Linked DNA regions of Pyxidicoccus xibeiensis. The protein of the gene in region 2 interacts with the protein of the main gene of each other region in a pairwise test. Links are inferred from orthologs where the notes say so. Each region holds a gene or a part of one and is shown on either strand. Other genes may lie near its edges.

Region 1 (2,844 bases), on a different replicon or contig from region 2:
TCGGCAACCAGCCGGGCCGTGCCGGCTCCGGCGATCGCGATGAGACGGTGGCCGGCGACTTCGAGGGCCCCCAGTACGAGTGTGACGCGGGCGGGTGCGGCGACAACGCCATCCGCAACTTCCGCTTCAACCGTGACTACCGCGTGGACCTCATCCTCTGGCGCGAAATCATCGGCGGCGTGACGGACGCCTTCTATGTGCGCCCGTCGGTGAAGTACACCGTCACCGAGGGCTTCGACCTGTACGGTCGCCTCATCTACTCGCAGGCGCTCTACGCGGAGTCCACGCCCTCCTTCGAGAACAAGGCGCTGGGGCTCGAGGCCAACATCGGCGCGGACTACAAGACGGAGGACGGCTTCGTCGCGGGCGTCGCCTACGGCATCCTCTTCCCGATGAGCGGCCTGCAGGAGTACGCCCCCACGCTGCGCAGGGAGCTGGAGACGCCGCAGACCATCCGCGGCTGGCTGGGAATCAACTTCTAGCCATGCGCCGCGTCCACTCGTCCTTCTGGGTCGCCGCCAGCCTCGCGCTGGTGCTGGTGGCGTGCGGCATCAAGGGCTCGCCCCGGCCGCCGAGCCCGCCTCCCGCGCCTCCCACGGAGACGCAGCCTCCGCCGCAGGAGCCCGGCAGGGGCCCCATCGAGCCGTCGGGGCCCTCCATCACCCCCTCCCCGGACGCGGGCACCTTCGCCCCGGGCTCCGAGACGCCGGGCTCCGAGGCACAGTGAACCACTTCAACTGGCGCAAGGGCGTGCTGCACGCTGAGGGCGTGCCGCTGCCGGCCATTGCCGACGCGGCGGGCACGCCCACCTACGTGTACTCCGCCGCCACGCTCACCCGGCACTTCCGGGTGGTGTCGGAGGCCTTCGGGAGCACGCCGCACCTCATCTGCTACTCGGTGAAGGCCAACTCCAACCTGGCCATCCTCAAGCTGTTCTCCGGGCTGGGCGGCGGCTTCGACATCGTCTCCGGCGGCGAGCTGGCTCGCGTGCGGCACGTGGGCGGCGACGTGGCGAAGACGGTGTTCGCCGGCGTGGGCAAGACGCAGCAGGAGATGGAGGCGGCGCTGGCCGCGGGCATCCTCCTGTTCAACGTGGAGAGCGCCGAGGAACTGGACGCGCTGGACGCGGTGGGCCGCCGGCTGGGCAAGCGCGCCCCGTTCGCGCTCCGCGTGAATCCGGACGTGGACGCGCGCACGCACCGCCACATCTCCACCGGGCTGAAGACGTCCAAGTTCGGCGTGCCCTTCGAGGAGGCTGTCGCCCTCTATGCGCGGGCGAAGAAGCTCAAGGGCGTGCGCGCGGCCGGGCTGGACTGCCACATCGGTTCGCAGCTCACCCGCACCTCGCCCATGCGCGCCGCGCTCACCAAGGTGGCCGGCCTGTATACGGCGCTGAAGGCGCAGGGCCACCCGCTGGCATACCTGGACGTGGGCGGCGGCCTGGGCATCACCTACACGGACGAGACGCCGCCGTCCCCCGAGGACTACGCGCGCACCGTGCTGGAGGCGACGCGGGACACCGGCGCGCACCTGGTGCTGGAGCCGGGGCGGGCGCTGGTGGGCAACGCCGGCGTGCTGCTCACCCGCGTGCTGTACCGGAAGCAGACGCCCGCCAAGCACTTCGTCGTGGTGGACGCGGGCATGAACGACTTGCTCCGCCCCGCCCTCTACGAGGCCCACCACGCCCTGCAGCCTCTGGTGAAGCGCCGGGGCAAGCCGGTGGAGGTGGACGTCGTGGGGCCGGTGTGTGAGTCCACCGACGTGCTGGCCAGGGCCCGGCCCCTGGTCCTCCCCCAGGCGGGCGAGCTGTACGCCTTCATGAGTGCCGGGGCTTACGGGATGAGCATGGCTTCCAACTACAACTCCCGACCCCGCCCGGCCGAGGTGATGGTGGACGGGGAGGCCTGGAGGGTCGTCCGCGAACGGGAGCGGGTCGAGGATCTCTGGCGCGGCGAGCGGGCCTGAACATATAAGCGCCGGCATGAAGACCTTCGAAGGCTCCATGACGGCGCTCGCCACCCCGTTTCGCGACGGGGCGTTCGACGAGCAGGCCTACCGGGCCCTGGTGCGCTACCAGATTGAGGGCGGCACCAGTGTCCTGATTCCGATGGGCACCACCGGCGAGTCCGTGACGATGACGGCCGACGAGCGGGCCCGCGCGGTGAAGGTCGCGGTGGAGGAGTCGAAAGGTCGCGTCGCGGTGGTGGGCGGTGGCGGCTCCAACAGCACCGCCGAGGCCATCGACAACGTGAAGCGCGTGCGTGAGACGGGCGCGGACGGCACGCTCATCGTCACGCCGTACTACAACAAGCCCTCGCAGGCGGGCCTGGTGGAGCACTTCCGCGCCATCGCGCGCGCGCACCCGGGCTTCCCCATCATCGCCTACAACGTGCCGGGCCGGACGGGCGTGGACATGCTGCCGGAGACGGTGCAGCGCCTGTGCGACCTCCCCGAGGTGGTGGCCATCAAGGAGGCCACCGGCAACCTCTTCCGCGCGCTCGAAATCCTGGAGAAGTGCGGCGAGCGGATGACGCTGCTATCCGGCGACGACTTCACCGTGCTGCCCTTCATCGCCTGCGGCGGCAAGGGCGTCATCTCCGTGTCCTCCAACGTGGCGCCGCGGATGATGGCGGACCTCGTCGCGGAGGCGCGCGCGGGGAATATCGCGAAGGCCCGCGACATCCAGGTGCGGATGAACAGCCTGCACCGGCTGCTCTTCGTGGAGTCCAACCCCATCCCGGTGAAGTGGGCGCTGCACGTGATGGGCCTGTTCGGCCCGGAGCTGCGCCTGCCGCTGGTGCCCATGAGCGAGCCGAACGCGTCGAAGCTGCGCGACGAGCTGCG
Region 2 (4,232 bases):
ACGCGCTTCGTTCTCTACCGCAAGGACCGCGCCCGCTTCCTCGAGGGCACTGACGTCCTCAAGGCGTTCCGCCTCACGCCCAAGTCGACGACCCGCCGGGTCGTCGCCATCTGCTGCAACACGCCCGTCTTCCTCGAGTTCAAGGGCGGCCACTGGCTCAGTCTCTATGCCAGCCTCTGGCCCGCGGGAACGCGGCCCCCAGTCGAGCTGCGGACGATGACGAGCGACCTTCCGGCCGGCTCGGTGCTTCCCGATGATGTCCCGGCAGGGACGTGGCAGTCGGTCTCCTTCTTCGCCAGGCTCTTGGGCGCGTGGATTGCCATGGGGTTCCGGAGCCCGGACCTCGCCTTCGTCAAAGGCGAGCTCCAGGTCTGACGCCCACGACGTGCTCACGCAGGGGCGGATGACTCTGCCGGGGACTGCGGTGCTCTCGGCAGCGTGAGCGTCACGCGCGTGCCTCCTTCGGGCCCGCTGTGGAAGCCGAGCGTGCCGCCATGGGCCTCCACGATGCGGCGCACCAGAGTGAGCCCCAGCCCCACGCCGCCGGTGTCCCTCGTGCGGCTACGGTCCGTGCGGAAGAAGGGGGCGGAGAGGCTCGGCAGGTCGGCGGCGCTGATGCCGATGCCCCGGTCCTCCACCTCCACGTGGACGGCGCCCGCGTCCGCACGGGCCCGCAGCGTCACCGGGCTGCCGGGCTCCGAGTACTTGCGCGCGTTGTCGAGCAGGTTGTGCACCGCGCGCCGCAGGAGCACCGCGTCCCCCTCCAGCGCCGGCAGCCCGGGGGCCAGCTCCAGGTGGAGCGGGCACTCGCGGTGGCCCTGCTGGAAGCGCTCGGCGGTGTCGCGCAGGAAGTCGGCGGGATTCAGGGCGCTGCGCTGGACGCCGAGGCCGGGCTGCCCGGCCTGGTTGGCGGCGAGGTCGAGCCTCGCCATCTGCAGCACGCCGTCCACCAGCTGTTGCAGCTCGCCGAGGTCGCGGCGCAGCTCCGGCAGGCGCCTGGCCAGCTCGTCCGGCTGGCCCTCCTCGACGAGGTCCAGCGTGACGCCCAGCCGGGCCAGGGGCGTGCGCAGCTCATGGGACACGTTGGCCAGCAGTTCCTTCTGGCCCCGGATGAGGGCCTCCATCCGCCCGGCCATCTCGTCGAACGTGCGCCCCAGCTCCGCCACCTCGTGACGGCCCTTCAGTCGCGCGCGGGCGGCCAGGCGGCCCTGGCCGAACTCCCGGACCACCGCCGTCAGCCGCTCCAGCGGCGCGGTGAGCGCCCGCGCCATCGGGAAGGCCAGGCCCGCCAGCACGAGCAGCTCGAAGACCAGCATGCCGGCCATGAACTCTCTCGTCGTGAAGCGACGCGGGTTCTGCGTCACCACGTAGCCAGCGAGCGTGTCGCCATGCCACACGGGGGTGACGTAGTACACGAAGGTCTCATCCTGGAAGAACCACAGCTGCCGGTCCATCAGGTCGCGCAGCGCCTCGGCCGTGAGGGGCTTCACGGGAGGTTGGCCCCACAGCTTCTCGTCCCTCAGATAGCGCAGCTCCTTGGCCGTGAGTGGCTGCAAGGGAGGCTGGACCGACGAGGCCAGCAACGCTCCACCGGGTCCGTACAGGGTGGCCCGCGTGCCCTTCGCGGCGGCGGGCGGCCCCAGCTCCCGGGCCAGCGATGGAGACTTCGCGCTGGCCAGCTCGGCCAGGCGCAGGGCCTCCATCCGGAACTCCGTGACATCCATGGTGAGGGAAGACGTCGCCCTGAGGGCCCCCGGGAGCGCCACGGATGAGCCCACCAGCATCAGCAGGCCATACGCGTAGATGCGCCAGAACATCCGGCGCGGCCGGGGCACCTTCCCGCTCACGGGCCGTCTCCCTGCTCCAACACGTAGCCCACGCCGCGCACCGTCTTGAGCAGCCGGGGATTGCGCGCATCGTCTCCCAGCTTCTGGCGCAGCCGGGACACGTGCACGTCGATGGCACGGTCCACCGGCCCCTCCAGGCCGCCGCTCGCCAGCTCCAGGAGCTGCTCGCGAGACAGCACCCGCCCGGCCCGCTCCGCGAGCGCGCAGAGCAAGGAGAACTCGTGCTGCGTGAGCGCCAGCTCCTGCCCGTTCAGCGCGGCCCGCCGGCCCGCCCGGTCCAGCGTGAGCGGCCCCACGCGCAGCACGTCGCGCGCCGGGCCCAGCAAGCCTCGGCTGCGGCGCACCTGCGCGGTGATGCGCGCCAGCAGCTCGCGCGAGGAGAAGGGCTTGGACACGTAGTCGTCCGCGCCCAGCTCCAACCCCATCACCCGGTCCGCCTCTTCGCCGCGCGCGGTGAGCATGAGGATGGGCACCGCCGAGCGCGCCCGCAGCTCGCGACACACGGTGAGCCCGTCCTTCCGGGGCAGCATGACATCAATGAGGATGGCATCGAAGGTGCGCCGCGCCGCCTCGGCCAGCCCGCGCTCTCCGTCGTGCGCACAGCAGGTCCGCACGCCGTGGCGCTCCAGGTACTCGGCCGTGAGCCGGGCCAGGTGTGTGTCGTCCTCGATGAGCAGGACCTCGATGGGGGCCTGCGGCGCCGTGGAGCCTGTCATGGCCATAACCTAGCGCGCCGTGGCCGCCCCTTGCGCCTTGGGCGCCTCTGCCGCGACAGGCGGAGGGCCAACGCCCACCAGGGCGAGCGCGCGGGGGCTGAAGTCCATGAAGAAGACGGACTCGTCGGGCCTCGGCCCGGACTCATTCGGCGGGGTGAACATCCGCACCACGACCAGCCGGTGCTCGGGGACGACGAGCACGTACTGCCCGAGGTCTCCATTGGAGTTGAAGCCCACGAGGGGGCCCTTCTCCACGGTGGCGTGCCTCAGGTTGCGCCCGCGCACCTCCTTCTTGAGGGCCGGCAGCCGCGAGCCCAGCGCCTCGAAGTAGGCCTGCGAGTCCGTGAAGGTCCGGCCCTTCAGCGGGGTCATGTCCTGGATGAGCGCGTCGGGCACACCCGCCTTCTTCCACGCGTCGAGGAGCGCGTCGTCCACCGAGAGCCGCACCCAGGCGTACTGGGGCCACCACAACAGTCCTCCGGGGGAGAACACGCCTTCTCCCGGCGTCGTGGCCTGCTTCACCCACTCGGCCGGCAGGAGGCGGCGCCCCAGCCACAGGCCACCGTCGAGCATCAGCTGCCCGAGCTTCGCCAAATCTCGCGGCCGGAGCTGCACGCCCGCCATGACCTGCGGGTTGCCCGCATCGTCCAGGCTCCAGCTGAAGTCGGTGATGCCCATGAGCCGGAAGAGGGCGTCCGAGAGGTAGCGGTCCAGCCGCTTGCCCGACACCTTCTGGACGACGGCGGCCAGCAGGTTGACGGCCTTGTTGTTGTAGCGGAAGGAGGTGCCCGGCGGCTCGGTCAGCTCCGCCGCCAGGGCGAGCTTCACGAAGTCCGGGCTCCGGTAGATTTCCTCCGTCGTCGGGTCCGACTGGAGCCCCGACGTATGGGTGAGCAGGTGGCGCAGGGTGATGTCCTTCTTGCGGCCCTGGTTCCACTCCGGGAAGTACGTGTGCAGGTGCACGTCCAGGGACGCAATCTTCCCATCCGCCAGCAGCTTCAGCACCGCGAGCCCCGCGACGGACTTGGTGACGGACATCGCCTCGATGCGCGCGGGGGCGTGGCCGAAGGACCACTCGCCCACGAGCTTCCCGTTCTTCACGATGACCACGGCGCTCGACTTCGATTCCTCGGCGCGCTGGAGGAACTGCCGCAGGGCCTCGGGGTCGATGCCCTCCGCCTCGGCCGAGCCGGCGCGCGGAAGGTCCGGTGGCGCCGCAAAGGCCGCGGGGGCCCGCAGCAGGAGCGCGGTGGCGAGGAGCAGCAAGGGCACGAAGCGGAGTGAATGCGGATGACGGGACATGGAACCTCCCTGGGCCCGAAGGCCGGTTGGACGGTTCGCACTCCACGCTCCGCATGTCTCGGGCGTATGTGCCGCGTGTAAACGAATGTAACGGGCGCGCTCTTTTCGTCTGACGAGCGGGACCCTTTTCACATCCACCTCTCAGGGAGAGGTCATCTCCCTGAGAGGTGTCTCAACAATTCGTCATGCTACAGGTTGGGCTCTTGAGGGAGTGAGACCTTCAATCTCCCCCAGACTTTATTGAGACCACCTCCATCACGGCTCCTAACGACTGAAGTTCACACTTGAGGAACTCCATTTCAACTCTGGTTCCGTCCGCAATTCGCCCAGGAATCCGCCGGGACAGTGCACTTGTGGCCGCGAGCTC

What was found. Proteins that work in one complex are often made in the same cells at the same time.
Region 1: the proteins of LXT23_RS38040 (region 2) and lysA interact in binary tests that used the Escherichia coli proteins (3 or more experiments, as listed by UniProt). The link is inferred for Pyxidicoccus xibeiensis from one-to-one orthologs.

The regions. Positions count from the first base shown.
Region 1 is NZ_JAJVKV010000019.1:23,181-26,024, reverse strand. It holds lysA (diaminopimelate decarboxylase), read left to right. Parts: upstream 1-723; coding sequence 724-1,965; downstream 1,966-2,844. Other genes in the region: dapA (4-hydroxy-tetrahydrodipicolinate synthase), read left to right, coding at 1,982-2,844; lptM (LPS translocon maturation chaperone LptM), read left to right, coding at 485-727; LXT23_RS44000 (TIGR04551 family protein), read left to right, coding at 1-482. UniProt on the Escherichia coli protein: Specifically catalyzes the decarboxylation of meso-diaminopimelate (meso-DAP) to L-lysine. Is not active against the DD- or LL-isomers of diaminopimelate.
Region 2 is NZ_JAJVKV010000012.1:295,531-299,762, reverse strand. Bases 704-3,519 are described here. They hold LXT23_RS38040 (response regulator transcription factor), read right to left. Parts: upstream 2,564-3,519; coding sequence 1,844-2,563; downstream 704-1,843. Other genes in these bases: LXT23_RS38035 (serine hydrolase domain-containing protein), read right to left, coding at 2,573-3,519; LXT23_RS50485 (sensor histidine kinase), read right to left, coding at 704-1,847. Outside these bases: LXT23_RS38050 (GFA family protein), read left to right, coding at 1-375; more of LXT23_RS50485, read right to left, coding at 390-703; more of LXT23_RS38035, read right to left, coding at 3,520-3,865; LXT23_RS38030 (hypothetical protein), read right to left, coding at 4,086-4,232. UniProt on the Escherichia coli protein: Response regulator member of the two-component regulatory system CpxA/CpxR which responds to envelope stress response by activating expression of downstream genes including cpxP, degP, dsbA and ppiA.